One region of the Massilia sp. genome, then DNA from elsewhere that is predicted to be linked to it. Evidence: predicted binding sites of a transcription regulator. Region 1 holds the regulator's gene; the other holds the start of a gene.
What was found. The regulator FNR, encoded in region 1, switches genes on or off when oxygen is low (the NO sensors DNR and NnrR bind a similar motif). The targets are predictions, from matches to a motif close to TTGATNNNNATCAA.
Positions count from the first base shown of each region.

Region 1 (11,997 bases):
GCAATAATAGTTCAAACATCGAACTTATGGGGCGTGACGGGCTCGGATGCCGTTCCCGCCGCACTTCGGACGCTGCCCGCCGCGCCTGGACAGATGCTGTCCTGCAAGCCCGTACGTACTACGCCAGCGTTGTTTCCTTGAGCTTTTCCATGGTAGATTCCTGCGCGGCAAGCACGGCGCGCGCGCCGTCGACCGACACGACAACGACCAAGGAAACGAGACCAAGATGCCATCCCTCCGCCAGCGCAGCCTGCGCGCCGCCATTGCCGCCCTGTTCATCCCCGCCGCCATCGCGGCGGCAAGCCTGCCGAGCGCCGCCTTGGCCGCGCCCGCGGCCAAGGCGTCTAGCGCCAAGCCGAACAAGGCCTTCGATACCTGGGCCGACAAGTTCGCCGAAGACTGGGTGCGCCTGAACCCGCAGATGGCGACTTCCACCCAGTACTTCAGCGGCGCCGAGCAGGCCAGGCTGGACCGCGAACTGACGCCGATGACCCGCGCTCACCGCCAGAAGATGCAGGCCCTGGCCAGGACCGGCCTGGCGCGCCTGGACAAGTGGATGGCCGGCCCGCTCGACGAGAACCAGCGCATCTCGGCCGCGGTCATGCGCTGGTCGCTGCAGAACGTGATCGCCAACGAGCCATACGAGGACCATGCCTTCGTGTTCTCGCAGTTCAGCGGCGTGCAGGTCGGCCTAGTCAACTTCATGAACACCACCCACCCGCTGCGCAATCCGCAGGACCTCGACAACTACCTGGCCCGCCTGGAGCAGGTCGGCACCCGGATGGACGAGGCGCTTGCGCGTGCCCGCGAGGCCGCCGCCAAGTCCCTGATCCCGCCGCGCTTCATCCTCGAACGCGCGCAATTCCAGGTCGACAGCTTCCTCAAGCCGGCGGCGAACGAGAACGTGCTGGTGACCTCGCTGGCCCAGCGTACCGAGAAAATGGAAGGCCTGAATCCGGACACCCGCAACGCCGCGCTGGCGCGCGCCGCCCGCATCGTGGACGAGCGCATCCGCCCGGCCTACAAGCGCGTGCAGGAATTCATGGCGGAGATCCATCCGCGCACCGGCGACGTGGCCGGCATCTCGCGCCTTCCGAACGGCAGCGCGGCCTATGCGCGCGCGGTCGAGAACTTCACCAGCACCAAGCTGACCCCGAACGAGATCCACGAGATCGGCCTGCGCGAAGTGGCGCGCATCGAGGGCGAGATGGACCGCCACCTGCGTTCGCTCGGCCTCACCGAGGGCAATATCGAAACCCGCATGAAGCAGCTCGACGCGCGCTTCCAGCCGAAAGGCGAAGGCGACCCGCGCGCCGCCATCATCGCCAGCTACGGCGAGATGGTGAAGGACGCCGAACGCAGGAGCGCCCCGCTGTTCAACCTCAAGCCGCGCGCGCCGGTCGAGGTGCGCCGCGTGCCGCCGCTGACCGAGCCGTCGGCCGCCGCCCACTATACGCTGCCGGCGCCGGACGGCACCCGTCCGGGCATCTTCTGGGTGCCGCTGCGCGGGCCGACCTTCGACATGATCCGCATGCGCAGCCTGGCCTACCACGAGGCGGTGCCTGGCCACCACTTCCAGCTGGCGATCCAGCAGGAGCTGACCGGCATCCCGAAATTCCGCAGCCAGCGCATCTTCAGCGGCGGCAGCGCCCACGCGGAGGGCTGGGCGCTGTACACCGAGCGCCTGGCGGTGGAAGAGGGCTGGTACGAAGGCGACGTGCCGGGCCTGTTGGGGGCGCTCGGTTCGGAACTGTTCCGCGCCCGCCGCCTGGTGGTCGACACCGGCCTGCATTCGAAGGGATGGACGCGCCAGCAGGCGATCGACTACGGCATCGGCGCCCAGGAAGTCGAGCGCTACGTCGCCTGGCCGGGCCAGGCCAATGCCTACATGATCGGCATGCTGCGCATCATCGACCTGCGCGAGAAGGCCAAGAAGGAGCTGGGCGAGAAGTTCTCGCTGGCGGGCTTCCACGACCTGGTGCTGGGCGCGGGCTCGGTGCCGCTCGACGTGCTGGGCGAGCTGGTGGACGGCTGGATCGCCAAGCAGAAGAAGGCTTGAAGCCTTCCATGAAGTCGGCGCTGGCCACCCTGGCGCTGTCGGCGCTGTCATGCGCGGCCGCGGCCGCGCCCTTGTCCGCGCAGCAGGCCGTGGCCTTGACGCGGCAGCTCCAGGCCATCGTCGATGACCCCGCCATCCCGCTGCCCGGGCTGGCGGTGGTGGCGATCCGCGGTGGCGAGATCGTCTACAGCCGCCAGTTCGGCCACAAGCGCCTGGCCAGCGCCACCCTGCCTGCGCAGCCGATGGATGCCGACACGATGTTTCGCATCGCCTCGGTGTCCAAGCTGGTGACCGCGCTGGGCGCGATGAAACTGGTGGAGCAGGGCAGGCTGGCGCTGGACGAGGACGTGAGCAATTATCTCGGCTACCGGCTGCGTAACCCGCACTTCCCGGACCAGCCGATCACCCTGCGCATGCTGCTCACGCACACCTCCTCGCTGCGCGACGCGGGCGGCTTCAAGTTCGACCCGGCGGTCGACCTGAAGGAGGTCTTGCAGCCGGGCGGGCGCCTGCACGGCAAGGGCGCCATGTGGTCCAGCACCCATGCGGCGGGGCGCTACTTCGAATACGTCAACTTCAATTCCGGCATCGTCGCCACCATCATGGAGCGCGCCGGCGGCGAGCGCTTCGACCGCCTGATGCGGCGCCTGGTGTTCGACCCGATGGGGCTGAAGGCCGGCTTCTACCTGGCCGATTTCGCACCCGCCAAGGTGGACGATGCGGCGACGCTGTACCGGCGCCGCGAAAAGGACGGCGACGAGCGCTGGGACCGGCAAGGGCCCTGGATCGCGCAATCCGACGACTTCCATCTGAATCCGCCGCTCGCGCCCCCGGGCCTGGAGCGCTACGTGGTGGGCAGCAACGGCACGGTGTTCGGTCCGCAGGGCAGCCTGCGCATCTCGGCGGGCGAGTTGGCGCAGCTCATGCTGATGCTGATGAACGGGGGTTACCATCGGGGCCGGCAGATACTGCAGCCGGCGACGGTGGCCGCCATGCTGTCGCGGCAGTGGACGCTGGACGCCGACGGCGGCAACGGCGACAGCGACAACTTCCACGGCCTGTATCACGCCTGGGGCCTGGGCAACCAGCATTTCCTCGACGTCAGCATCGTCAAGGACGGCCGGGCCAGCGGCGACCGGCTGGTGGAGGGCGGCGGCTTCACCGGCGTCGGCCACCTGGGCTGGTCCTGGGGCCTGAACGCCTTGTTCGTGTTCGACCCGCGCACGAAGAACGGCATGATCTACGTGGCCAGCGGCGTGGGCGACGACCCGGACCGCCACCCGGGGCGCTTTTCGTCGGAGGCGCGCTTCCAGGAGCGCATCACTGACGCCCTGTACCGCGGCGCGCTCGCCGCACCGAAGAAAGGAGAACCTTGATGCCCGACTGGCTGCGCGTGCTTGCCTGCGTCTTGTTCTGGATGGCATCGATGGCACTGTTCAGGCGCTGGCTTGCGCACAGCCGCCAACGCGCGGATCGGACAGCCGGCAATCACGTGCGGCACACGTATGTCATGCTCATCATCGGCGTGGCGGGCGTGCTGTGCTTTGCCGCGGTCCCGGTGGCGGCGCATGTCCTGCCGATCGAGGGGACCAACGCGGTGTCGACTGTGTTCTTCGTCGCCATGATGCTGCTGCCGGCCTACCTGGTGGCCGACTACCGCTACGCCCGGCACCTGGTGTCCGAAGATGGCATGGATTTCGGGCGGCCGACGGGCACGCGCCTGGCCTTCCGCTGGGACGAGGTGCGCGCGATCCGCTACGGCAACCTGGGGCGCTGGTTCAAGATCGAGCTGCAATCGGGCGAGATGCTGCGCGTCCCGATCGTCATGGCGGGCCTGCCCGCCTTTGCGGACCAGGTGCTGCGCCACGTCCCGCCGGCACGCATCGAGAGGGAAAGCTTGCGCATGCTCGAGCGCACCGCCCGCGGCGACTTGCCGCCCGTGTCCTGAGGACTGCCGGACAAGCGTTGTCCTCGCGCGTTTTTGCCCCTACACTGCGTGTTCACACGCTGTAATTCATGACAATCTTCCCCGGGAGCGCAGCATGGAAACACAGGAAATCTACCGCGGCCGTCTCATCGACCACATCCAGCTCGTGGTCAGGGACCTGCCCGCCTCGCGCAGGTTCTACGGGGCCGTGTTCGGGGTGCTGGGCATTGCGCTGGGTGGTGAGGGCGACGATTATTTCTGGGCCGACGAACTGTTCGTTTCCAGCCGCGACAGCCAGGCCGCGCAGGGCGTACTCACCGGCCGCCACCACCTGGCCTTCCAGGCGCGCGACCGCAAGATGGTCGACGCCTTCTATTTCGCCGCCCTGGCCGCCGGCGGCAGGGACAACGGCCGCCCCGGCGAGCGCGCCTACCATCCGGGCTACTACGGCGCCTTCGTGCTCGACCCGGACGGCAACAACATCGAGGCGGTCTACCACGGCGAGGCCAAGCGCAGCGCGCCTCACGTGCGCGTCAGCTTCTGAGACGGCGGCGCAGCCAGCGGCGGAAACCGCTATACTGCGCCGACCATGCGCATCCAGCTTTTCTCCGACCTGCACCTCGAACGCTACGCCGGTTTCCATCCGCAGATCCGCGCCGACACCGACGTCGTCGTCCTGGCGGGCGACATCGGCTCCTACCAATCCGGCTCGCGCCTGACCGACGCTGATTTCGGTCTCGAACGCTTTTCGCCCCTGCGCCCCGGCGCGGCCAAGGCACGGGTCCTGTACATCCCCGGCAACCACGAATTCGACGGCCTCGACTACCACGAGGCCCATGCGCGCCTGCGCGCCAGCTGCGCGCGCCTCGGCATCGAATGGCTGGATCGCGAAACGCTCGTCATCGGGAACATCCGCTTCATCGGCACCACCCTGTGGAGCGACTTCGACGCGCTGGCGCTGCAGGAGCAGGACCTGACGAAGCAGCTGCAAAAGCGCGAAAAGGCCTTCCGCGCCGCCAACTGGTATCTGTCGAAGAACACCACCTTGAAGAACGGCGAGAAGGTGCTGGCCGAGGGCATCCGCGAGATGGCGCTGGAGTGCCAGGCCTGGCTGCGCGGCGCGCTGGCGGCGCCTTTCGACGGCACCACGGTGGTGGTGACCCACTTCGCCCCCAGCCTGCGAAGCGCCGATCCGCGCTATGGCCTCACGCCCGGCACCGCGGGCTTCTGCAATGCGCTCGACGCCTTGTTCCCGCAGGCCGAGGTCTGGATCCATGGCCACCTGCACTGCGCCAACGACTACGTGGTCAGCGGCGTCGAGGCCGGCCGGCCCTGGTCCTGCCGGGTGGTGGCCAACCCGCTCGGCTACCTCAGCAAGGGCGAGCAGGAAGCCTTCCGCCCGGACCTGGTGATCGAGCTCTGATCCGGTCTGCTAGCCCATCGGGCTGCAGACCTCGGTGCCGGCGGCCAGCGCCTTGAGCCGGGCCGGGTCGAGCAGGGTGACTTCGCGCTTGTCCACCTGCAGCCAGCCCTGCTTCTTGAAGCGCGACAGCAGCCGGCTGATGCTTTCGATGGTGAGCCCGAGGTAGTTGCCGATGTCCTCGCGCGACATGCGCAGCTGGAAGCTGTTCGGCGAATAGCCGCGCGCCGCGTAGCGTGCCGACAGGTTGACCAGGAAGACGGCGAAGCGCTGCTCGGCCCGCATATTGCCGAGCAGCAGCATGACGTTCTGTTCGCGCGTGATTTCCTGGCTCATGATGCGGTGGAAGTGGCGCAGCAGGGCCGGCACGTGGCCGAACAGCTCTTCCAGGCGCGCGAACGGGATCTCGCACACCTCGCTGTCCTCGAGGGCCACGGCGTCGCAGTGGTGGGTGCCGCTGATCGCGTCCATGCCCAGCAGTTCGCCGGCCATCTGGAAGCCCGTGATCTGGGCTTCGCCGGCCGCGTTCACCTGGTAGGTCTTGAAATGGCCGAAGCGCACCGCGTACAGGTTGCGGAAGGGCTCGCCCATGGCGTACAGGCGCTCGTCGCGCGCCAGGCGGCGGCGCCGGCCGATGATCTGGTCGAGGCGGTTGATGTCGGCGTCCTCGAGGCCCATCGGCAGGCACAGTTGGTGCATGCTGCAGGCGCTGCAACTGGTCTTGAGGGCCTGGATGCTGACCGGCGCTTCGCCCGGAAGCGAGATGGGTTGGTTCATGACGAGGACAGGAAAATGCGGACGCGACCATTATAGACAAAGGCCGCGTTCGTGGCTTTCATTTCCAGAATACAGTAGGGTGGTCGGCTCTGCCGACCGCGCGTCCGGCTGTCAGTCGAATAGACGTTCCATCGAATCAAAGACGGTTTGAACGCGCGGACGGCGAGCCGTCCACCCTACAAGTCCCGATTACAGGTGATGCCGGTGCTGCGCCTTCATCCTGTAATACTCCTGGCGGCCCTTGGCGCGCACGGTCGCGGCGATCTCGGCTGCTTCCTGCGCCGCCTGGTTCACGGTCGCGAAGGCGTCGGCGTTCCCCTTGAGCGCTTCCACGGCCTGCTGCGACTGCGCCGTGCCGGCCAGCGCCAGCCCGAAGGTGGCCGATACCGCCATCTCGGCGGCCAGGGTCTCGAGGGTCGGCGCCACCACGTCCTGCATCGCCTTGGCCGCCTGCGTCTCGGCGCTGGCCTGGGGCGCCGCCAGCGTGCGCGCCAGGTCCATGTCGCTTGCGACCCGCGCCAGGAAGTCGAGCGCGGCGCGGCTGCCGGACTGGTTGGCCAGGTCGCCCAGGCGCAGCAGGGCCGTGTTCTTGGCGTTGAACACGGCGCGGCCGGCGCGCGGGCTTTGCACGAAGTCGATCATGGGCTGGACCGCGATCTCGCTGCCGATGTGGCCGAGGGTGGCCACGATCTGGGTCAGGAACTCCTCGTGCCGTTCCGGCTCGTTTACCAGCCAGTCGAGCAGCAGGCGGGCATCCTGCTCGCCGTACTGCGAGGCCAGTTCCCAGGGCACGCCTTCCACCCAGTGGCGCGAGACGAAGTCGCGCACGTCGGCCGGCAGCGCCAGGCCGCCGGCGCCGCAGGAGCAGGCCGCCGCCGGCATCACCTTGCCCGTGATGTTGAGCGGACCCGAAAGGAAGGTCGAGGATTCCGCCGCGTTGACGACGTTGTGGTCGGTGCCGACGGACGGGTACATGACCGCGCGCGGGTCGTCGGTGCGGTGGCCCAGGCCGCAGTTGTGGCCGTATTCGTGCACCCAGATCAGGCCTTCCTGGTCGGCGGTGAAGCGCACCGCGGCCACGTTGACCGAAGCGCTGCCGACCGGGGCGCAGCCGATGATGCTGTCGCCGGGGCCGCCGCACCAGCGGATCGCCTGCACGATCTTGACCCCGCTGCCGGCGCTCAAGAGGGCATTCAGGTCGCTGGATGTCTGGATGGTGCCGGGGATGTTTGCCGGCAGCACCCGGACCGCGCCGTTGCGCACGAAGCGCACCGGGGTCGCGACGTCCGGCCCGGTGTCGTCGTTCTGGAGGATGGCGCCCATGTCGGCCAGGATCCTGTCGGCCTCGGCCTCGCTCAGGGCCACGCTGCCGTGGCGGTGCACCGTGACCGAGACCGTGCGCAGGCCGGGCGGCGCGACCGGCGGGTTGACGATCAGGTAATCGGCGTAGAGCGAGATGTCGGCGCTCCACTCGATGTTGACCCAGATGTCGACGCCACCCGCGCGCGGGGCGACGTTGTGCAGGGTGTAGCGCGCCGCGCCGATGAACTTGCCGGCCGGTGGCCCGCCCGGCACGCCTTCGCCGACGGCCACGAACACCTGCGAGCCGGGCTGGATCAGGTCCCAGTTGAGCCGCAGCAGCCATTCGCCGCGGCGCATGCCCCAGTCGTGGCGGTAGGTAAAGCCGGTGCCCTGCAGCGCCGGCTGCAGGCCCTGGGCGCCGACGCTCGCTTCGGCGACGGCCCAGGGGCCCTTGGTGGTTGATGAGTCCGCCCCCTCCTGCGTTCCGGGGTCGAGCAGCAGTGCGGCGTCCTGGTCGAGACGATCATTTGGTGCCATGCGATTCTCCTGGTGCGGTTCAAGGGTTGATGATCAGGTAATCGGCGTAGAGCGAGATGTCGCTGCTCCACTCGATGTCGACCCAGATGTCGACGCCGTTCCAGCGCGAGGCGACGTTGTGCAGGGTATAGCGGGCCGCGCCGATGAACTTGCCGGCCGGCGGGCCGCCCGGCACGCCTTCGCCGATCGCCACCAGCACCCGCGACGGGGGCTGGACGACATCCCAGTTCAGCCGCAGCACCCACTGCCCGCGGCGCGTGCCCCAGTCGTGGCGGTAGGTGAAGCCGGTGCCGCTCAGTTCGGGCTCGGGCTGGCCGGCGCGCGCTGGCGCGCCGCCGAACAACTGCCGGACGGCGCCCGGGGCGGCATCCTGCCGCAGTTCGCGAAAGCTCGCCGGCATGGCCGAGGAAGCGACCAGCACGTCGGCAGCCCCGGCGCCCGGGGCCAGCCGCGCCGCGGCCGGGTGTATCTGATTGTCAGTCAAGACCATCTCCTTTCACATCGACGATCGATGGATGGCCCGGGCCACCGGGCCGCCGGATCGCGAGTCCGCCTGCATGCTGGATAGACAGGATTCCGGCTGCCGCCGGGCTCGAATCGTCAGCCAATATAGACGAGTGGATTGGGCCTGCTGAACCGATCTGACAGGTCATTAATATGGATCAGTGGCTTCGAGTTTTCTGTGGAAGAGAAAGCTTTCAATCCCGAAAGCTGGCCTGGCCTTGTGCGGGTATAAAAACCACTCGCAGGCGGCGCAAACCGGGTTTTTGGCGTATCGAATCGACACGCTCTAGCGTGCGCGCCTATCCGGCATGCTAGATTCTGGACACCACAAGGGAGTACGAGAGCAAAAGGGGCCCGCATGTTCGGTTTGTCCGCTTTGGATCTGGCGCGCGTGCAATTCGCGTTCACGATGTCCTTCCACATCCTGTTTCCGGCGATAACGATTGGCATGGCAAGCTACCTGGCCGTGCTCGAGTTGTGCTGGCTGAGGACGAAGCGCCAGGTCTACGTCGACCTCTACCACTACTGGCTCAAGATCTTCGCCGTCTGCTTCGGCATGGGGGTGGTGTCCGGCATCGTGATGGCCTACCAGATCGGCACCAACTGGAGCTACCTGTCCGAGTTCGCCGGCAGCATCCTGGGGCCGATCCTGTCCTACGAGGTGCTCACCGCCTTCTTCCTCGAAGCCGGCTTCCTCGGGGTGATGCTGTTCGGCTGGACCCGCGTCGGCCCGGGCCTGCACTTCGGGGCCACCTGCGCGGTCGCGATCGGCACCCTGATCTCGTCCACCTGGATCCTGGCCGCCAACAGCTGGATGCAGACCCCGCAAGGCTACGCCATCGAGGGCGGCCGCATGGTCCCGGTCGACTGGCTGGCGATCGTGTTCAACCCTTCCTTCCCGTATCGCCTGCTGCACATGGTGATCGCCGCCTATCTCACCACGGCCCTGATCGTCGGCGCCACCGGCGCCTGGCAGCTCCTCAAGGGGCGCGACAACCCGGCGGTGCGCAAGATGCTGTCGATGGCGATGTGGATGATCCTGCTGGTGGCGCCGATCCAGGCGGTGGTGGGCGACTTCCACGGCCTGAACACCCTGAAGCACCAGCCGGCCAAGCTGGCCGCCATGGAAGGGCACTGGCAGAACGAGGGCGACAAGGCGATCCCGCTGCTGCTGTTCGGGGTGCCCGACATGCAGGAGGAGCGCACCAAGTACGCGGTCGGGATCCCGCACCTGGGCAGCCTGATCCTCACCCACACCTGGGACGGCCAGTTCCCCGGGCTGAAGGACTTCCCGCGCGAGGAGCGGCCGAACGCGCTGATCGTGTTCTGGAGCTTTCGCCTGATGGTGGGGCTGGGCCTGCTCATGATCCTGCTTGGCGCCTGGAGCCTGTGGCTGCGGCGCAAGCGGGCAGGGGAGGCGCGACTATGGACCAGCCGCCCTTTCCTGCGTTTCGCCTTGTGGATGGGGCCGGCGGGCCTGGTCGCCATCCTGGCCGGCTGGACCACCACCGAGGTGGGGCGCCAGCCCTGGGTCGTGTACGGGGTGCTGCGCACCGCCGATGCCGTCTCGCCGCATGGCGCCGCCGAGCTCGGCCTGACCCTGGCGCTGTTCGTGGTGGCCTATCTCTTCGTGTTCGGCACCGGCACCGTCTACCTGCTGCGCATGATGCGCAAGGGGCCGCAGCGCTTCGCGCTGCATACGCCTGCCCAGGGCGGTCCGGGCGAGGAGCGCACGCCGAGCCGGCCGCTGTCGGCCGCCGACGTGCAGAACGACGACGACGAAGGCGAGGCCAGACCGGATCTGCTGGGTCGCGACAAGGAGGAACCCCGTCATGGGCATTGACACCACCGTCATCTGGGCGGTCATCATCTTCTTTTCCGTCTTCATGTACGTGCTGCTGGACGGCTTCGACCTCGGCATCGGCCTGCTGTTTCCCTTCACGCCGAAAAAGCGCGACCGCGACACCATGATGAACACCGTGGCGCCGGTCTGGGACGGCAACGAGACCTGGCTGGTGCTGGGCGGCGAGGGGCTGCTGGCGGCCTTCCCGGTGGCCTATTCGATCATCCTGTCGGGCCTCTACCTGCCGCTGATCTTCATGCTCATCGGCCTGGTGTTCCGCGGGGTGGCCTTCGAGTTCCGCTTCAAGGCCAAGGAGCACGAGCGCCACCGGTGGGACAAGGCCTTCATCGGGGGCTCGGTGGTGGCCAGCTTTTTCCAGGGCGTCTCGCTGGGCGCTTTCCTCGACGGCATCGCGGTATCGGGGCGCAGCTATGCCGGCGGCCCGCTCGACTGGATCGCGCCTTTCCCGCTGCTGGCCGGGCTCGGCGTGATGATCGCCTACACCCTGCTGGGCGCCACCTGGCTGGTCATGAAGACCGAGGGCGAACTGCATGCGCGCATGGTGCAGGTGGCGCGTCCCTGCGCGTTGGCGCTCCTGGCGGCCATCGTCATCGTCAGCATCTGGACCCCGTGGCGCGACCCGGCGGTGGCCGCGCGCTGGTTCAGCTTCCCCAACATCGTGTTCCTGGCGCCGGTGCCGGTGCTGGTGACGGTGTTCATCGTGCTGCTGCTGCGTTCGCTCAGGCGCGACCCGCACCGGCTGCCCTTCGTCGCCTCGCTGGCCCTGATCTTCCTCGGCTACAGCGGCATGGCGATCAGCATCTGGCCGCACATCGTGCCGCCCTCGATCTCGATCTGGGAAGCGGCCTCGCCGCCGTCCAGCCAGGGCTTCGCCCTGGTCGGGACGCTCTTTATCCTGCCCATCATCCTGATGTACACCTCCTGGTCCTACTGGGTGTTCCGCGGCAAGGTCAAGGCCGACGCGGGGTATCACTGATGGCAAGCCGGCGCGAATGGACGCGGCGCCTGGCCTGGCTGGCGGCGCTCTGGCTCGGCGGCGTGCTGTCGCTGGCGCTGGTGGCCTACGCGATCCGTACGATCATGCACGCACTGGGTATGCGCTGAGGCAATTAATAGCGCCTTGTCATCAACCGTGCGCGGCCCCCTGCGAGGGAGGGCTACACTGCAGGTGACCCTTTGCCACAGGAGAGCAGCACCGTGTCCCACCCTGACGCGCCGCAGATCGACCGCCCCGCCGACCCCGTCAATACCGTCGCCGTACCGCTACCGCTGTCCGGCGAGGACCAGGCGCGCGCCGATCTTTACGCGCTGCTGTCGCGCCTGCTGCTGGCGGCGCCGGATGCCGGCCTGCTGGACGCGCTGGCGCACGCCGACCCCATCCTTTCCGAAGGCGGCGATCCGGCCCTGGAGCAGGCCTGGGAAGCCTTGACGCTCGCCTCGGGCGTGATGGACCCGGGTGCCGTGGCCGAGGAATTCGACGCGCTCTTCGTCAGCGTCGGCACGCCGCCGCTCAATCCCTATGGCTCGCGCTACCTGGCCGGCTACATGAACGACACCCCGCTGGCCGAACTGCGCGCCGACCTGGCGCGCTTCGGCATCGGCCGGGT
Region 1 is NZ_JBKBOV010000034.1:6,428-18,424, reverse strand. It holds gene ACK4S9_RS16920 (DUF885 domain-containing protein) at 227-2,059, shown strand; gene ACK4S9_RS16915 (serine hydrolase domain-containing protein) at 2,056-3,435, shown strand; gene ACK4S9_RS16910 (hypothetical protein) at 3,435-4,007, shown strand; gene ACK4S9_RS16905 (VOC family protein) at 4,102-4,530, shown strand; gene ACK4S9_RS16900 (metallophosphoesterase) at 4,576-5,409, shown strand; gene fnr (fumarate/nitrate reduction transcriptional regulator Fnr) at 5,419-6,183, opposite strand; gene ACK4S9_RS16890 (hypothetical protein) at 6,373-8,022, opposite strand; gene ACK4S9_RS16885 (hypothetical protein) at 8,042-8,506, opposite strand; gene ACK4S9_RS16880 (cytochrome ubiquinol oxidase subunit I) at 8,885-10,369, shown strand; gene cydB (cytochrome d ubiquinol oxidase subunit II) at 10,359-11,366, shown strand; gene ACK4S9_RS16870 (DUF2474 family protein) at 11,366-11,494, shown strand; gene ACK4S9_RS16865 (molecular chaperone) at 11,588-11,997, shown strand, end outside.

Region 2 (11,997 bases), on a different contig from region 1:
GGCGATTTCGGATTTCATCACCTCGCGGCCGCGCGCCAGCCACAGGGGGAGCCTGAACAGGTCGAGCGGGGACTGCTTGGCCAGCAGGAGCACCGATTCCACCAGGGTATCGGTCGGGGTCAGGGTGCCGTCGAGGTCGACCACCAGTGGGATGGACGCCTGCCGGGAATCCAGCACGGAGGTTTCAGCCGAGGTCATCAAGATCCAGAGAGATAGATAATTGCAACGTGACCGCGCATTATCGCTCATCACGTGAGCGCAGGCATCGCGCCACGTCAGGCATGCTGCTCATTCCTGCTTCGCCATGGCGCGCCACTGCGCCTGCTTGCGCGCCACCTTGTCCCTGAAGCGCACCGGGTCGATCAGGTGGCGCTCGTGGATGCCTTCACAGACTTTCTCCACCTCGTCCCAGGCTTCGACCCGGAAACGCACCCGGCGTCCCTCCACTTCCAGCACTTCACCCTGGATTCGCAGGCGCATGCCCGGCGGCGTCGGCGCCAGGTGGCGGAAGTTCACCATCGTCCCCAGGCTCTGCTCCTGCGGCCAGTCGACGTAGGGCATCATTCCATGCAAACAGGCAAGTTCCATCATGCCAACAAGGTAACCCGTGGCCAGCACCTTCGGCATATCACGGCAAAACAAGGTATCGTGGTAAAGCTCGGGCACGCTAGCGCGTTCCGGGACAGTGTAGTGCCATTCGAAGCGAAGGCCGGGCTGGAAAGTGGGATGCATGGGCGCAGCTTAGCGCATTGCAAGGCTGCCGTAAGCATGGGCAGGGAGATTGCAAGCAATGGCACGAACAGGAGGGCCAATGAAGCTGAACAAGAAACTGATGGCACAGATGCGTGCCGCCACCCGCTCGACGGTGCGCTCTTTCCTGCACACGGGGCCGGCGGCGGCAGACACCATGATCCAGGAAACGCTCAAGAGCGCCACCGCCTTGCAGCGCGAAGCCCAGCGCCAGATGCGCAGCGTCGGCGTGGGAAGCGCGGCGGCGGCAAGCGATCCTTTCGAAGCCGAACTCGGCGTCAGCCTGCCGGGCAAGTTCATCGACGGCAGCCACACCACTCCCGCCGGCACCCGCGACTACAAGCTCTACGTCCCCGCGAGCTACACCGGCAAGCCGCTGCCGCTGCTGGTGATGCTGCATGGCTGCACCCAGGATCCGGAGGATTTCGCCAATGGCACCGGCATGAATGAGCTGGCCGAGGAAACGCCCTGCCTGGTGCTGTATCCGGCCCAGAGCAAGGCGGCCAACTCCTCGCGCTGCTGGAACTGGTTCAACGCGCTCGACCAGCAGCGCGACCAGGGCGAGCCTTCGATCATCGCCGGCATGACGCGCGCGGTCATGGAGCAGTACATGGTCGATCCGGAACAGGTGTACGTGGCGGGCCTGTCGGCCGGCGGCGCGATGGCGACCATCATGGGCACGCTCTACCCGGACCTGTACGCGGCCGTGGGCGTGCACTCGGGCCTGCCGTTCGCCTCGGCGCACGACCTGCCCTCGGCGCTGGCGGCGATGAAGGGCGAGTTCCGGCGCGCGCAAGCGCACGCCCAGCTGCCCGGACGCCCGCTGCCGGTCATCGTCTTCCATGGCGACCAGGACACCACCGTGCACCCGGCGAATGCCGACCAGCTCATCGCCCAGGGCGCGCGCCAGGCGACACGCCGCGCCGCGCAGCCGGGACGGGTGCCCGACGGCCATGCCTATACGCGCACCCTGCACCACCGCGAGGACGGAGCGGTGCATGCCGAGCACTGGCTGATCCACGGGGCGGGCCATGCCTGGTCGGGCGGGCGCGCGCGCGGCAGCTATACCGACGGGCGCGGACCGGACGCGAGCAGGGAGATGTTGCGGTTTTTCCGGACGCGGCGCTAACGGTGGGTGCACGGCTACGCCGTGCGCGCGTTCAACCGGCCGAGGAACAGCCGTGCAGGCAGTATTACCGTGATTTGAACGCGCGGTCGGCAGAGCGTGGTCCAGTCCACTGGACTGGACCACCCCTACGAACCTTGACGCTTTGTTAGCTCGGCTTCGATATGGGCGCGCAGGCAGGCCGGACACCAGCAGCCGACGGCTTCCTGCGGCACCGGCACGGCGGGCGGCAGCGTGGTGCACCAGCAAGGCTCGGGGCTGCCTTGGAGCATCGCGCAGCCGAATTCGGCGCCGCAGCGGCTGCATGGTCTCGGGGTGGAAACGCTACTCATGGTTCTTTACGGTGGGGATCGAGCCCATAAAATACAACAAGACGCCATATAATCAGCACAAGTACTACCCTGTTGCCTTAAAATCTTGCGACATTTAATTTGGACCCTCCATGAACGCTACTCTGACCAGCCTGAACACCGACGACCAGCCCAACGATCTGACGAAAGTATCGCCGCAGATCAAGGCGCAGATCCTGGCCGAGGCGCTTCCCTACATCCGTAATTTCCACGGCAAGACCATCGTCATCAAGTATGGCGGCAACGCCATGACCGACGAGCGCCTGAAACACGGCTTCGCCCGCGACGTCATCCTGCTCAAGCTGGTGGGCATGAATCCGGTCGTGGTGCATGGCGGCGGTCCGCAGATCGACAATGCGCTCAAGAAGATCGGCAAGCAGGGCACCTTCGTGCAGGGGATGCGCATCACCGACGAGGAAACCATGGAAGTGGTCGAGTGGGTGCTGGGCGGCGAGGTCCAGCAGGACATCGTCATGCTGATCAACCACTACGGCGGCCAGGCCGTGGGCCTGACCGGCAAGGACGGCGGCCTGATCCGCGCACGCCGCATGAGCATGCCGGACAAGGAAAAGCCGGGCGAATTCCTGGACATCGGTTTCGTCGGCGAGATCGAGGCGATCAACCCGGCCGTCGTCAAGGCGCTGCAGGACGACGCCTTCATCCCGATCATCTCGCCGATCGGCTTCGGCCAGGATGGCCAGGCCTACAACATCAATGCCGACGTCGTCGCCGGCAAGATCGCCGAGATCCTGAAGGCCGAAAAGCTCATCATGATGACCAATATCGCCGGCGTGCAGGACAAGGCAGGCAACCTGGTCACCGACCTGTCGGCGCGCGAGATCGACGAGATGTTCGAAGACGGCACGATTTCGGGCGGCATGCTGCCGAAAATCTCGTCGGCGCTGGACGCCGCCAAGTCGGGCGTGAATACCGTGCACATCATCGACGGACGCATCGAACACAGTTTGTTGCTGGAAGTCTTGACCGAGCAGGCATTTGGCACTATGATCCGGTCTCACTAATTTTTTTGTGGCGGAAATATCCGCCACAGAAAATGACCTGAATGCCCTTGTAGCTCAGTGGTAGAGCACTCCCTTGGTAAGGGAGAGGCCACGTGTTCAATCCACGTCAAGGGCACCATTCTTCTTCCTGCAGTACCCTCCCCCTTTAGTAGATCCGCTCCACCTTGATGCCGCGCTTGCGCAGCAGCTCGGGCAGTCCGCCTTGTCCCAGCAGGTGCAGCAGGCCCACCGCCACCACCGCATTGTTTTCGCGCGCCAGCAGCGCCGCCACCTTGTCCGCCATCGGCCCATTGCGCTCGTCGAGCAGGAGCTCGCGCGTGAACTTCCCGCTCAGGCTGTCGTCGCTCTCCAGCCGCCGCATGAGCGCTTCCTGCGCGCGACGGTCGGCGCGTTCGTAGGCATCGAGCAGCTCGCGCGTTTCGCGCAACTGGCGGCCCGAAGCCATGTCTTCCAGCGTTTCTTCCAGCAGGCGCCACTGTTCTTCGTCAGACAGGCGGTTCAGCAAGCTGGCCTGGTACTGCATGGTCTCGAGCTCGGCGATGCGGGTCTTGCCCTGGCGCGCCAAGGTGGCGAGGTGGTCGTCGACGCCCAGGGCCGGGTCGTAGCCCAGCTTGACGGTGTCGAACACGGCAAGCATCGTCACCAGCATCCAGGGTTTCAATTGCGCCACCGCGGCAGGCTCCAGCCCATGCTTGCGCAGGGCCGCCTCGATGCGCGCGCGGCGCTCGGGCGCCAGGCCCGCATAGCCCGGGCTGCCGGGCGGGAACATGCCATGCTGCTGGACCGCGGCCGCGGGCGCGGCCGGGTCGCCCTTCATGTCGATTTCCAGCGCCAGCGTGGGCGCGGCGGCGATCGCCGTCCGGATGCGCGGCTCGAGCGGATAGAAGTCGGCGCGGCCGACGTGCATGGTGCCGTACAGGTACAAGGTATTGCCCTTGTCCGTGGCCTTGAACAGCGCGCCCCGCGCCGTGCCCACTTCGGCCGCCATCGCCTGGAAGGCCAGCAGGAACAAGCTGAGGAACACCACTATAATCGGACGTCGTCGCATTCATTTCCCCTTGTTGTGTTTGCGCTTTTAAACTGAAACTGTGGCAAATCATACCCTCCCCTCCCCCGTCTGGCTGTTCGACCTCGACAACACCCTGCACGATGCCTCGCATGCGATCTTCCCGGCCATCAGCGCCAACATGAACGCCTACATCGGGCGCGTGCTGGGCGACGGCAGCACGCCCGCCACCCAGGCGCAGGTCGATGCGGCGCGCCTGGGCTACTGGAAGCGCTACGGCGCCACCCTGCTCGGCATGATCCGCCACCACGGGGTGTCGGCGGCCGACTTCCTGCACGTCACGCACGATCTCGGCGCCCTCGACAAGCTGGTGCGCGCGGAAAAGGGACTGGGCACGCTGCTGCGCCGCCTGCCGGGCCGCAAGATCCTGCTCACCAACGCGCCCACGCGCTACTCGACCGACGTGATGCGCCACCTGGGCCTGAGCCGGCACTTCGCGCACCACGTCGCGATCGAGCACATGCACGTGCACCGCCAGCTGCGCCCCAAGCCGTCAAGCCTGATGCTGCGCCGCCTGCTGCGCAAGCACGGCGTGGCCGCGCGCCGCTGCATCCTGGTCGAGGACACGCTGGCCAACCTGAAAAGCGCCAGCCGCCTCGGACTGCGCACCGTCTGGGTGACGCAGTACCTGCGCATGAGCGACCCGATCGGCAAAGCCGGGCCGCGCATCGGACCACTGCCGCGGACCCTGAAACGCCCCGGCTACGTCGATGTCAAAGTAAAATCCGTGCGGCAGCTTCCGGCGCGTCTGCACCGGCTGCGCTAATACCAACAACAACACGACACTAGGGATCACATGGCAACCAAGCCAGGTCAGCGCAAACTGCAAATCCTCCAGGCCCTGGCCTCGATGCTCGAGCAGCCCAAGGGCGACAAGATCACCACGGCGGCGCTGGCGGCGCGCCTGTCGGTATCCGAGGCGGCGCTGTACCGCCATTTCGCCAGCAAGGCGCAGATGTACGAAGGCCTGATCGAGTTCATCGAATCGAGCGTCTTCGGCCTGATCAACCAGATCGCCGAGCGCGAGGAAGACGGCGTGCACCAGGCGCACGCGATCCTGCAGATGCTGCTGTCCTTCGCCGCCAACAACCCGGGCATGACCCGGGTGCTGATCGGCGACGCGCTGGTGGGCGAGGACGAGCGCCTGCAGCTGCGCATGAACGGCTTCTACGACCGGATCGAAATGGCGTTCAAGGGCGCCTTGCGGGTTGCCGTCACCCAGGGCCACGGCCTCGAGACCGACGTCGCGGCCCGCGCCAGCCTCCTGGTGAGCTACGTGACCGGGCGCTGGCACCGCTTCGCCAAGAGCGGCTTCAAGCAGAACCCGGCCGAAGGCACGGCCCTGCAGCTGTCGCTGCTGCTGGCGGCATAAAGGCTTCCTGCACAGGCATCATGGACACCCAGGAAGTATTCGCATTGCTGGACGACGCCGGCGCCGCAGGCGACGCCCGCTCGCGCCTGTACAGCCGCCACGCCGGCACCCTGCACTGCATCGATGCCGCCGGCTGGCCGCAGCTGCTGCGCGAGCTGCAGGAAGCGCTGGGACGCGGCCTGTACGCGGTGCCGCTCCTCACCTACGAACTGGGCGCGCAGCTGCAAGGCGTGCCGGCGCACCCGGTGGAAGGCGCACTGGCGCAGGTGCTGCTGTTCGAGCAATGCGAGCACCTGGATGCAAGCCAGGTCGAGGCCTGGATCGCCACCCGCGCGCCGGCGAACGAACGGGCGGGCGTGGCCGGCATCAGGCCCAACGTGGACGAGGCGGCCTTCACCGAGGCGATTGGCCGCATCCGCGACTACATCGCCGCCGGCGACACCTACCAGGTGAACTACACCTACCGCCTGCGCTTCGAGACCTACGGCTCGCTCCTCAAGCTGTATGCGCGCCTGCGGGAGCGCCAGCGCGTGCCCTACGGCGCCCTGGTGGCCCTGGCGGACGGCAGCGCCGTGCTGTCCTTCTCGCCCGAACTGTTCGTGCGCCACGACGCCGGCAGGCTGCTGGCGCGCCCGATGAAGGGCACCGCCCCGGCCAGCGGCATCGATGCCGTCGACGACGAACGCGCCAAGGCGCTTTCCGCGGACAGCAAGAACCGCGCCGAGAACCTGATGATCGTCGACCTGCTGCGCAACGACCTGGGACGGGTCGCCGCCACCGGCAGCGTCGAGGTGCCCGCGCTGTTCGAGGTGCGCCGCTACGGCAGCGTGCTGCAGATGACCTCGACCGTGCAGGCGCGCCTGCGCGAGGATGCGAGTCTGGAGCAGGTATTCGCCGCGCTCTACCCCTGCGGCTCGATCACGGGCGCGCCGAAGCGCCGCACCATGGAGATCATCCACGAACTCGAGCCAAGCGCGCGCGGCATGTATACCGGTGCGATCGGCTGGTTCGACCCGCCCGCCCCAGGCGGCGGCAAGGCCTTCGGTGATTTCTGCCTGTCGGTCCCGATCCGCACCCTGGCGCTGGGGGCGCCGCAAGGCGGCACCCGCAAGGGCGAGCTGGGCGTCGGCGCCGGCATCGTCTACGACAGCGAGGCCGCCTCCGAATATGCCGAATGCCAGCTCAAGGCGCGCTTCCTCACCGGCCTGCACAACGAGTTCGAGATTTTTGAAACCCTGCGCGCCTCCCGGGACGAGGGCTGCCGCCACGTCGAGCAGCACCTCGACCGCCTGGCAGCATCCTGCCGCTACTTCGGCCATCCGTTCGATTACGGCGCGGCCCGCGCGGCCCTGAACGACGCCTGCCTGGCCCTGCCCCAGGGCCAACTGCACCGGCTGCGCCTGGCCGTGGCGCACAGCGGCGCGCTGGCCGTGCAGGCGGCGCCGCAGGTCCCCTTGCGCGAACCGGTGGCGCTGCTGCTGGCGAAGGACAGCACCCATTCGGGCGACGTCTTCCTGCGCCACAAGACCAGCGTGCGCAGCCGCTACGACGCGGCCTGGCGCGCCGCCGAGGCGCAAGGCGCTTTCGACGCCCTGTTCTTCAACGAGCGCGGGGAACTGACCGAGGGGGGACGCAGCAACGTGTTCCTGCGTTTCGGCAGCGAGTGGATCACGCCGCCCGTGTCGAGCGGCCTGCTGCCGGGCGTGATGCGGGCGGTGCTGCTGCAGGCGCCGGCCTGGCGCGCCAGCGAACAGACCATCACGCGCGCGATGCTGGCGGAGGCGGACGACATCGTCGTCTGCAATGCCTTGCGCGGGCCGCTGCGGGCGGTCCTGCTGGACGACCCGCAAGCTTGAGCGCTAGTTAAAACCGGTAGCCGAGGCCGAGGCCGAAGAGCACCGGATCGACCTTCACCGCGCTTGCCCTGGCGCCGCCGACCATCACGTCGCTGCGGATGTTCACTTTTTTCACGTCGAGGTTCAGCGACCAGCGTGCATCGAGCCGGATGTCGACGCCTGCCTGCAGCGCCAGGCCCCAGCTGTCGTTCTCGAGGTCGCCCGCACCACCGAGCAGCTTCACGCGCGAGATCCGCGTGTAGTTCAGGCCCGCGCCTAAGTAAGGGCTTACTTTCGCCTGCGGCGCGAAGTGGTACTGGGCGCTCAAGGTCGGCGGCAAGTGACGGAAGCTGCCGATGCGCGCGCCATCCAGGGTGACGTCGTGCTTTTGAGGATAGGTGAGGATCAGTTCGGCCGCGAGGTGCGGCGTGAAGAAGTAGGAGATATCGACTTCCGGGATGGTCTTGCTGGCCACGTGGATGCGGTCGGCGGCGCCGCTGCCGGCCAGGGGCGCGGAATGCTTGGCGGGATCGATGTGGACGGCGCGGGCGCGCAGCATCCAGTTGGAATCCTGTGCCAGGGCCTGGGTGCCGGCGAGCGCGAGAGACATCGCCAGCACATGCTTGAACAAGGTTTTCATGTTTTTCTTCCTTTCGTCATGTAACGAAAGGAAGAATATTGATGCAGAGCAAAAAAATCGTTGATCTGGATCAAAATAACCACATTAAGAATGTGGTTATTGGTTCCGACTCACATGGCGAGCGCCTGCTCGATCTTGCCGACCAGGGCCGGGTCTTCCGGCGTCACCTTGCTCGGGAAATGTTCAAGCACCTTGCCGTCGCGGCCGATCAGGTATTTGGTGAAGTTCCACTTCGGCGCCTGGCCGGTGGCCTTGGCGAGGCTGGCGTGCAGCGGGTTGGCTTCCGGACCGGTGACCACGCTCTTGGCGAACATCGGGAACTTGACGCCATAGGTGTTGAAGCAGAAGTCGGCGATTTCCTTGGCATTGCCCGGTTCCTGCTTGCCGAAGTCGTTCGAGGGGAAGCCCAGCACAACCAGGCCGCGTCCGCCGTATTTCGCATACAGCTTCTCCAGCCCTTCGTACTGCTTGGTGAAACCGCAGTAGCTGGCCGTGTTCACGACCAGCACCACCTTGCCGGCATACTGGCACAGGTCCTGCGGCGCGTCGTCCTGCAGGCGCTTGAAGTTCTGCTTGAGGATGGCGGGGCAGCTCATCGGCATGCGCGCGGCGGCCGGCGCGCCCGGCGTGGACGTGGCCTGTGCGGCGGCAGGAAGAGCGGCGCTGGCTGCGGCAAAGGCAGCGAACAGCAGGGCGGTGGTCTTGATCATGGCGGGGAGTTCCCTGGTTGGTGATGCCACGATTGTAACGCAGCCGCCGCCTGTAAAGACCGCCGGCCGCCCGCGGCGCCCGGACGATATCCGTTCAGCCCGCGTTCAGGCTGCGGTGCTCGATCTTGATGCAGTGGTTCATGACGACGTCGAGGCCGGCGGCGCGCGCCAGGTCGGCGGCGGCCTGGTTCTCGATGTCGAGTTGCATCCACAGGCAGCCGGCGCGCACGGCGACGGCGTCGCGCGCGATCGGCGGGATGTCCTCGGACTTGCGGAAGCAGTCGACGATGTCGATCCGCTGGCCGCTGCCGGCCAGGGCGTCGGCCGCATCCTGCAGCGTGGCGTGGACCTGTTCGCCCAGGATGGTCTCGCCCGCATAGCTCGGGTTCACCGGCACGATGCGGTAGCCGTGCTCCTGCAGGTAGGCGGCCACCTCGTGGCTGGCGCGGTCGGGTTTGTTCGACAGGCCGACGATGGCGATGGTCTTGCTGTCATTGAGGATCTGGGCAATGCTTCTCATGGTGGCTTGGCTCGATGGTGATTCGGCTTTCAGCTTATCAGATTCGCATCACTGCTGGCGTCGCGGGCGCAAACGTGAAAAGATGCGGGCACCTTTGATTTCCATGCCCAACATGCGCCCTACCGCCCTTTCCCTGCTCGCCGCCCTGCTTCTCTCGCTGCCCGTCCACGCGGCCGAACCGCTGGCCGCGGTGGAACGCGCCATCGTCCCCGTGGCGAACTGGGGCGGAACCCCGGCCGACGCGTCAAAGGCGCGCCGCCACGCCATCACCCAGATCACCCTGCACCACCAGGGCGAGCCCTTCAAGGCGGGCACCGATCCGCAAGCCTACCTGCGCCGCCTGCAGTCCTGGTCGCGCGCCAGCAAGGGCTGGCTCGACATCCCCTACCACTACGTGATCGACCTCGATGGCCGCATCTACGAGGCGCGCAACATCGACTTCGCGGGCGACACCAATACCGAGTACGACCCCAGCGGGCACGCCCTGATCGAGGTGGTCGGCAACTTCGAGGAAGTGGAGCCGAACCAGCGGCAGCTCGATGCCGTGGTCGACCTGATGGCGCTGCTGGCGGCGAAGTACAAGGTGTCGCTGGACGCTATCCGCAGCCACCGGGACTATTCAAGCAAGACCGTGTGCCCGGGGGCGAACCTGTACCGCTACGTCAAGGAAGACTGGTTCCGCCACAAGGTGGCGCTGCGCCTGGCGGGCGAACAAGCCCAGAAACGCTAGAGCAGCCGCGATAACGTAGGGTGGGCGGGTCTCCCGCCCACGCGTTCAAACCAGGCTAGATCTGCCCGCGCGTAGTCTCATCCACTAACTATCACCGCGTGGGGTAATCTGGGCCAGTGGCCCAGATTACAAGCCGCCCACCCTACGAAACCCCATCAAAGCTTGCGCGCCGGGATGCTGCGCCCGCCCTGCTTCAGCACCAAGCCCTGGCCGGCCGCCGGCTCGAAACTGATCTCGGCATCGACCTCGTTCGAGAAGAACACGGTCTCGCTCATCGGGAATATCTCCAGCTTCGGCTGCCCGGTGGCCTGGGCAAAATAGCGGTCGCCCTCGCGGCTCAGCTCCATCACGAAGCCGGGACGCAATTCGTAGCGGCCGACGCGGGTATCGAAGGCCGCGCTGGCGATCTTTACCGCCTTGCGCCCGGCCGGTGCGTCGCCGATGCGCTGATGGACCAGCGCGTTGCCATCCTGGTGCAGCGTCACGGCCGTCACCTGGCCTGCAGCGTCACGCTGGAATTCGAACCAATCCAGGCCGCCCGGCACGAAGAAGGTATCTTTCGACGCGGCCTTCAGTGCTACCGGCGGCCGGCCGCTGCGCTGCATGACCAGGCCATCTCCGCCGCGGCGGAACACGCGCTGTACGCCTTTCTCGACCTCGTAGGTGCCGGTCACCGCGTCGAGCGCTGCGCCATCCAGCGCCACCTCCTTGAATTCGCGGTAGGGCTTGCCGATGGCGATGCCGGCCGCCTTGCGCGCCACCAGACCCGGATTGGCCGGCCCGCTGTCGCTGTTGGTCAGCACCGCCACGTAGACCTTCCGGTCCGGGACGTGCAGCGCATGGGTACTGAAGCCGTTGATGCCGCCGCCGTGGCCCATCGCCGTCTCGCCCTGCACCTTGCTGACGTCCCAACCGTAGCCATAGCCGGTGGCCTTGCCGTCGGCCAGGCGATACGAAGTGAACGCTCGCTGCCAGCTGGAAGGCTTGAGCAGGCGGCCCTTGGCGATCGCCGCATCCCAGCGCGCCAGGTCGTCCACCGTGGACACGAGCGAGCCGGCCGCATAGGGCTGGGTCATGCTGAGCGGCGCGGCGGCGCCATAGCCCTTTTCGGCGCGGCTATGGCCGGCCGCCACCGGCGCCTTGCTGTTGCCGAAGCCTTCATAATAGGTGTCGCGCATGCCGAGCGGCTTGAAGATGCGCTGCTCGAGGAAGCCGGCATAGGTCTGGCCCGAGATCTTCTCGATGATCGCACCGAGCAGGAAGTAGCCCGAGTTGTTGTAGCGGTACTGGCTGCCCGGCTCGAACTCGAGCGGATCGTTCTTGAAGCTGTCGATCATCTGGGCGACAGTGACGTCCTGTGCCATGTTGAGCATGTAGCCCGGTTTGCCCGTATAGCTGGGGATGCCCGAGGTATGCGTCAGCAGGTGCTCGATCGTGATCTTCTTTCCCTTGGCCGGGTAGCCCGGCAGGTGCTTCGTGATGTCGTCGTCCAGCGACAGCTTGCCTTCATCAAGCAGCATCAGGATGGCGGTCGCCGTGAACTGCTTGGTGATGGAACCGAGGCGCAGCGCCATTTCGGGCGTCATTTTCACACCCTTCGCCGTATCGGCCATGCCGTAGGCCTGACGGAGCACGGGCTTGCCGTCCTTGACCACGATGATCGTGGCGCCCGGCGCGTCGGCCTTGAAATACGGCGCGATGGCGGCGTCGATGCGGCTGGCCAGGTCTTGCTCGGCAGTCGCGGATTTGACGGCATCCTGGGCAAATGCAGCCTGCGGTTGGCACAACAGCAGCACGGCAGCACACATGGCGGTACGAAGCAGCATGGTCGGTCCCTTTCTTGTTGTAGAGGCCTGAAAAGCATAGGCCCGGCTTG
Region 2 is NZ_JBKBOV010000025.1:57,605-69,601, forward strand. It holds gene ACK4S9_RS14430 (UbiA family prenyltransferase) at 1-198, opposite strand, end outside; gene ACK4S9_RS14435 (thioesterase family protein) at 289-732, opposite strand; gene ACK4S9_RS14440 (alpha/beta hydrolase family esterase) at 812-1,879, shown strand; gene ACK4S9_RS14445 (cysteine-rich CWC family protein) at 2,005-2,208, opposite strand; gene argB (acetylglutamate kinase) at 2,319-3,248, shown strand; tRNA gene ACK4S9_RS14455 (tRNA-Thr) at 3,292-3,366, shown strand; gene ACK4S9_RS14460 (TraB/GumN family protein) at 3,394-4,296, opposite strand; gene ACK4S9_RS14465 (HAD-IA family hydrolase) at 4,337-5,080, shown strand; gene slmA (nucleoid occlusion factor SlmA) at 5,111-5,686, shown strand; gene pabB (aminodeoxychorismate synthase component I) at 5,707-7,542, shown strand; gene ACK4S9_RS14480 (OmpW/AlkL family protein) at 7,550-8,161, opposite strand; gene ACK4S9_RS14485 (glutathione peroxidase) at 8,272-8,871, opposite strand; gene ACK4S9_RS14490 (CoA-binding protein) at 8,966-9,391, opposite strand; gene ACK4S9_RS14495 (peptidoglycan recognition family protein) at 9,504-10,121, shown strand; gene ACK4S9_RS14500 (serine hydrolase) at 10,277-11,947, opposite strand.
Region 2: ACK4S9_RS14480 (OmpW/AlkL family protein) is a predicted target of FNR. The motif match lies at 8,222-8,235, and genes of this name have one in related genera.